DNA from 2 places in the Streptomyces sp. NPDC059092 genome. Region 1 is predicted to be linked to the other one. Evidence: riboswitches for the same ligand, from Rfam matches in the RefSeq annotation. Region 1 holds a riboswitch; the other holds the start of a gene.

The links. Region 1 has a riboswitch for cyclic di-AMP ahead of ACFXPL_RS31110 (M23 family metallopeptidase). Riboswitches for the same ligand answer to the same signal wherever they lie in the genome.
Region 2: it holds a riboswitch for cyclic di-AMP, as region 1 does, so the genes downstream of both, ACFXPL_RS35405 (M23 family metallopeptidase) here and ACFXPL_RS31110 (M23 family metallopeptidase) in region 1, are expected to answer to the same signal.

The regions. Positions count from the first base shown of each region.
Region 1 covers NZ_JBHZEJ010000074.1:17,803-20,995, reverse strand. Annotated here, with positions in the region: gene ACFXPL_RS31115 (PrsW family intramembrane metalloprotease) at 1-316, shown strand, start outside; gene ACFXPL_RS31110 (M23 family metallopeptidase) at 396-1,445, opposite strand; cyclic di-AMP (ydaO/yuaA leader) riboswitch at 1,457-1,611, opposite strand; gene ACFXPL_RS31105 (PP2C family protein-serine/threonine phosphatase) at 1,931-3,094, opposite strand.
Region 2 covers NZ_JBHZEJ010000106.1:15,359-18,551, forward strand. Annotated here, with positions in the region: gene ACFXPL_RS35395 (M16 family metallopeptidase) at 1-336, shown strand, start outside; gene ACFXPL_RS35400 (M16 family metallopeptidase) at 333-1,736, shown strand; cyclic di-AMP (ydaO/yuaA leader) riboswitch at 1,922-2,089, shown strand; gene ACFXPL_RS35405 (M23 family metallopeptidase) at 2,102-2,896, shown strand; gene ACFXPL_RS35410 (GntR family transcriptional regulator) at 3,107-3,193, shown strand, end outside.

The DNA.
Region 1 (3,193 bases):
CCTCGCGCTCTCCTCGATGCGGGCCCGCACCATGGCGCGGGGGTTCGCGAGCCGCAGCCACGGACCCGCCGCGGCGCGGGCGGTCGGGGAGTACGAGGCCTTCGCGACGTCCCTGGCGTTCCTGCGCCACCGGGCCGGACGCGACCCGGTCGGCCCGGACTTCGTGGAGCGCGAGCAGGAGCTGCTGCACCACCTGTGGGAGCGCAAGGAGATAGCCGGGCCCGCGCTGACGTACGCGGCGCGGGCCACCGGCCGGGTGCGGGTGCCGCCGCCGTACATCGACTACGACGGCTACAACCCGTACCGCCAGTACTGACCTCCCGGGGTGACGGGGGCCTGGACAGGGGGCACGGGTCGGGCGGAATCGCGAAGCCTGGCGGGGGCGGTGACGTGCGTCAGGGGTTGATGCCCTTGCCGTTCAGCCAGGCCATCGGGTCGATGCCCGTGCCGCCCGACGTGTGGACCTCCAGGTGGAGGTGCGGCCCGGTCACGTTGCCGGTCGCGCCGACGCGGCCGATGACCTCGCCGGTGGAGACCTTCTGACCGGCGCTGACGGAGAGGGAGGACTGGTGCGCGTACCAGATCTCCGTACCGTCATCCAGCTCCAGGACCGTGCGGTAGCCGTACGAGCCCGACCAGCCGGCCGACTTGACGGTGCCGCTGTGCACGGCCTTGATCGGGGTGCCCGTCGGCGCCGCGAAGTCCAGGCCGGTGTGGTAGCCGGAGGACCAGAGGGAGCCGGACTGGCCGAAGGAGGAGGTGAGGGTGTACGAGGAGGTGGGGAGCGAGTAGCTGGCCGCCAGCTTGGCGAGACGCTCCTTCTCGGCCTTGGCCTCGGCCTCCGCCTTGGCCTTCTTCTCGGCCGCCTCGATCTTCTCCTGCGCGTCCGTCTGACGCGCCTTGGCCTGGGCCGCGGCCTTCTCGGCCGCCGCGTCCTGCACCGCGGCCCGCTGCGTCGCGTCGGCCTCGGTCTGCTGCCGCTCGGCCTGCTGGAGGATGCGGGCGCGCAGCGCCTCGCCGGCGTCGGTGGCGCCCTGTTCCGCGTCCGAGGCCGTCAGCCCGGCGGTGGTCAGCGGCTCACCGGCCAGCACGTCGGAGTCGGAGTCGTCCGAGCTGAGATAGCTCATCCCCGGCAGGGACTTGGCGTCGGGAAGATTGTCCGCGATGGCATCGGGCAGGGATATGGAGACCGCGGGCTTGTCCTGGGCGGTGGCGATGCCGCCCGCGCCGACGGCGGCGATGACGCCGACGCCGAGGACGGTGGAGCTGCGCGCGAGCCCGTTGCGCTGCTTGGCGACGCGGTGCTTGCCGCGTACGGGGCGGACGGACTCCTCGGTGGGGTTCCACTCCCCCCAGGTCCCGGGCGCCTCGTTCTCACCGCCGCTGCCGAAGGAGTGGGGTGCGTAGGTCGCCGTTGCCGTGGGGGCAGGCTGGTTGGACGCCACTGAGGCGTGCTCCTTTCCTTCCTTCTCGCCTACCGGGTTAGCTGACGGGTTCGGAGCAGGAAGGTCTCCTACGGGTGCCCCCCGCCGCACAAGGCGGCAAGTAGCTCCCGATTCACCCCAATTGGTGGTTCCCCGGTTCCCTCGCGGAATTCGGCGCACACGCACGGTGCCATCTCTGACGACGGCTGGGACGACCGCGCTGCGTTATCGAACGTTAATAGAGACCAGGGCGTTATTCCAAGCTGTTCCCAGTGATCGTTAACGACTTCGCATCGGATGTACCGGGACACAAGGACGCACATCGGGGCGAGTTGACCGATGCCCCCGGCATATCGATCCACTACACATACCTGACGGTATGTCATATGTTATGCGGAGGGAGACGCACCGATTACCGTTCGTGACCGGCGATCGTGAAGCCGCGGAGCCGCGGAGCCGGAGCCTCGAAGTCGTGAAGCCGCGAACCGGTGAGGCCGTGGAGCCCGTCAGGTGACGATCGGCATCGTCCTGCGCCGCTCCGGCTCCCCCTCCCCGGGCCGGCTGACCGCCAGCAGCGCCATGTCGTCCTGACTGCCGCCGCCCGTGTGCCGCCGTACGTCGTCGATCAGCGCCTGGAGCATCTCGTCGGGCCCCTGGAAGATCCGCCCGTCGAGCCGCTCGCGCGGAACGTAGAAGACCCCCTGGGTGTCGCGCGCCTCGGTGAGCCCGTCCGTGTAGAAGAGCAGCGTCGCGCCGTCCGGGTACACGGACTGCTCCGCCCGGTCCGGCCACGCGCCCAGCTCACTCATGCCGAGGGGCAGCGCGGGGTCCTGCGCCGCCAGCATCGTCACGGCTCCGTCGTGGCACATCAGCAGCGGCTCGGGATGGCCCCGGTTGACGAGCCGTACGACGTCCTCGCCGTGCGGGATCTCCGCCAGTACGGCCGTGGTGAACCCCTCGAAGACATCGAGCCCGTCCCGCCGCGTCCCCTCGCGCAGGAGCGAGCGCTCCAGCCGCTGCGCGACGCCCTCCAGCGAGCTCTCCTGCTCCGCCGCCTCCCGGAACGACCCGATGATCACGGCGACCGCCTCGACCGCCTCCAGCCCCTTCCCCCGTACGTCGCCGACCACCAGCCTTACCCCGTACGGCGTGTCCTGCACCGCGAACAGGTCGCCGCCGATGAACGCGCCCTCCTGCGCCGCCTCGTACCGCGCCGCGATCCGCAGCCCGCCGATCCGCTCCGCCGGTCTGGGCAGCACGGCGCGCTGGGCGGTCTCGGCGATGATGCGTGCGGAGGCCAGCCGTTCGCCGCTGCGTCTGACGACCCCGTTGATGTAGAGCGCGAGGACGGAGACGAGCAGCACGGTCAGCAGTTCGCTGTACGACACCACCGAGAAGAGCGTGTCCGTGTGGATGCGCAGCGCCGCCTCGGCGACGAGTGAGGCCAGACCCGTCAGCAGGGTGCCCAGCAACGGGTAGAAGGGCGCCGCGATCAGCGGTGCGGCCGCGAAGAGCGGCGCCCCGGTCACCCGCGCCGGGGTCGCCAGATCCAGGACCACCCCGCCGATGATCACCAACGCGGGCAGGAACCGGACGAGCCTGCGCCCGGCGAGGCGCCGCCCGTGCGGGCCGTGCGGTCCGTACGGCGCCGCGTCGCCCACCTGGGCCAGGTTCTGGGCGGGGTCCCGGCGGTGGTCGCGCCCGCTCGTCGTCCAGAAGCCCGCGCCGTCCGCACCCAGGACGCCGGCGCCGTCGGCGTCCTGCCTGCT
Region 2 (3,193 bases), on a different contig from region 1:
GAGCTGGCCAGGTTCGCCGCCGAGGGCCCCACCGCCGAGGAGATGGAGCGGGCCCAGGCCCAGCTCGAACGCGAATGGCTGGACCGGCTCGGCACGGTCGCCGGCCGCGCCGACGAACTCTGCCGGTTCGCCGTCCTGTTCGGCGACCCGCAGCTCGCGCTGAGCGCCGTCGACCGCGTCCTGGACATCACCGCGGACGAGGTCAGGGAAGTCGCCGCGGCGCGGCTGCGCCCCGACAACAGGGCGGTGCTGGTGTACGAACCGGTCGGCGCCGACGACACCGCGGACGCCGACGACACCGCCGAGAACGACGAGCACGAGGGGGCGGACCAGTGACCGACGCTGCCGTGACCATGGAGTTCCACCCGCGGCCGACCGCCGGCGAGGCCAGGCCCTGGGCCTTCCCCGCCCCCGAGCGCTCCACGCTCGGCAACGGCCTGACGGTGCTGCGCTGCGACCGCCCGGGCCAGCAGGTGGTGGCCGTCGAGATCAATCTCGACGCCCCGCTGGACGCCGAACCCGAAGGGCTCGACGGCATCGCCACGATCATGGCGCGGGCGCTCTCGGAGGGCACCGACAAGCACAGCGCCGAGGAGTTCGCCGCCGAGCTGGAGCGCTGCGGCGCCACCCTCGACGCGCACGCGGACCACCCGGGCCTGCGGGTCTCCCTGGAGGTCCCCGTCTCCCGGCTGCTCAAGGCGCTCGGCCTGCTCGCCGAGGCGCTGCGCGCCCCCGCCTTCGCGGACAGCGAGGTCGAACGGCTCGTACGGAACCGGCTCGACGAGATCCCGCACGAGACCGCCAACCCGGGCCGCCGTGCCGCCAAGCAGCTCTCCAGGGAGCTGTTCCCGGCCTCCCTGCGCATGTCACGACCGCGCCAGGGCACCGAGGAGACCGTGGAGCGCATCGACGCCGCGGGCGTCCGCGCCTTCTACGAGGCGCACGTACGCCCCGCGACGGCCACCGCGGTCATCGTCGGCGACCTCACCGGCGTCGACCTGGACGCGATCCTCGCGGACACCCTCGGCGCCTGGACGGGCGACACGGCCGCGCCCCGGCCCGTACCGCCGATCACGGCCGACGACACCGGCCGGGTGGTCATCGTGGACCGCCCCGGCGCCGTCCAGACGCAGCTTCTGATCGGCCGTATCGGCGCCGACCGGCACGACCGGGTCTGGCCCGCGCAGGTACTGGGCGCGTACTGCCTGGGCGGCACGCTCACCTCCCGGCTCGACCGCGTCCTGCGCGAGGAGAAGGGCTACACCTACGGCGTGCGCGCCTTCGGTCAGGTGCTGCGCTCCACCGCGCCGTCCTCCCCGGACGGGGCGACGGGCGCCGCGATGCTCGCCATCAGCGGCTCCGTGGACACCGCGTCCACGGGACCGGCGCTCGACGACCTCTGGACGGTGCTGCGCACCCTCGCGGCCGAAGGGCTCACGGACGCCGAGCGCGATGTGGCCGTGCAGAACCTGGTCGGGGTCGCGCCGTTGAAGTACGAGACGGCCGCCTCCGTCGCGGCCACGCTGGCCGACCAGGTCGAGCAGCACCTCCCGGACGACTTCCAGGCGCGGCTCTACGCGCGGCTGGCCGAGACGGGCACCGTCGAGGCGACGGCCGCGGCCGTCAACGCCTTCCCGGAGGACCGGCTCGTCACCGTCCTGGTCGGGGACGCGGCGCAGATCAAGGAGCCCGTCGAAGCTCTCGGAATCGGTGAAGTGACGGTTGTCACAGGCTGATTCGTCCGACGAGGGAACCCCGGCGACCGCGGTCGCCGGGGTTCTGCTTTATGTCCCCTTTGGTGGAAAGGATGCCTGTCTGCCCTGTGGTGTGCGCTACAAAAAACCTTGTCTGTTTGGTTATTGAAAGACGAGCCGCTTAGCGTCGGTCCGGCTGTTCGCCGTTGCGCCGCATCAGTGGCACCGGACAGCCATCGCCGAGTCCCCGTCAGGCGCGAGCCTGGGGAGCCGGGGACCCACGTCCCTGGGGTGAATCGGACGGCCTTCGCGAGCACACCGCGCGGAGGGGTCCGTAGGAGACCTTCCTGCTCCGAACCCGTCAGCTAACCCGGTAGGCGAGAGGGAAGGAAAGGACCAGCCACTTCATGGCGTTCACCCGTGCCACCGGGAAGCACCGCGCCCCGAACCGCATCACCTGCAAGGGCGCGAGCGCCGCCGGGTTCGCGACGCTGACCGCGACCGGCGTCATCGGCTCCCTCGCCTCCCCGGCGCTCGCCGCCGACAGCGGTACCGAGGCCGCCACGCACGCCGGGCTCACCCAGGTCATCGCCATCGGCGACGCCGTCGCCGGCGCGGTCGACGACCAGGCCGAGGCCCAGCGCCACGCGGCCGAGAAGGCCGAACGGCTGAAGGCCGAGGCCGCGGCGCGCGCCGCCGCGAAGGCCGAGGCTGAGCGCAAGGCGGAGGCCCGCGCGAAGGAGCTGCGTGAGGAGCGGGAGCGTGCCGCGCGCGCCGAGGAGCGCAAGCGGCTGGGCACCTTCCAGCTCCCCGTCGCCGGCTCGTACGTCACCACCGGCTACCACTCCGGCGGCTCCCTCTGGTCCTCCGGCAGCCACTCGGGCGTCGACTTCCGCGCCGCGTCCGGCACCTCGGTCGTGGCCGCCGGCGCGGGCACCGTCGTCGAGGCCGGCTGGGGCGGCTCGTACGGCAACAACATCGTCCTGAGGATGACGGACGGCACGTACACCCAGTACGGCCACCTCTCCTCGATCGGCGTCTCGGTCGGCCAGAGCGTCACCCCGGGCCAGCAGATCGGCCTCTCGGGCGCCACCGGCAACGTCACGGGGCCGCACCTCCACTTCGAGGCCAGGACGAGCGCCGACTACGGCTCCGACATGGACCCGGTCGCGTACCTCCGCACGCACGGCGTGGCGGTCTGACCGCTCCCCGCCCTCCCGCGCACCGTTTTCCGCCGAAGGCCCCGGCTCCCCGCCGGGGCCTTCGCCTTCTCCGCGCGTCGGCGCCCCGGGCTGGCCAAAAGATATCCATGGATTCCGGGCACCCATCGGAAATTCGCGTTGATTGCAATAGAGTCACGGAACAGGCGTCGATCGGCTGCGTTTCGCGCGGATTAAGGCGGAGGTTCGGACATGCGCATTCCCGCGCAATCGGTATGCACGGCTATTCGCGACGACATCGTCTCCGGGCTGTTCGAGCGGGGCGGCCGGCTCACCGAG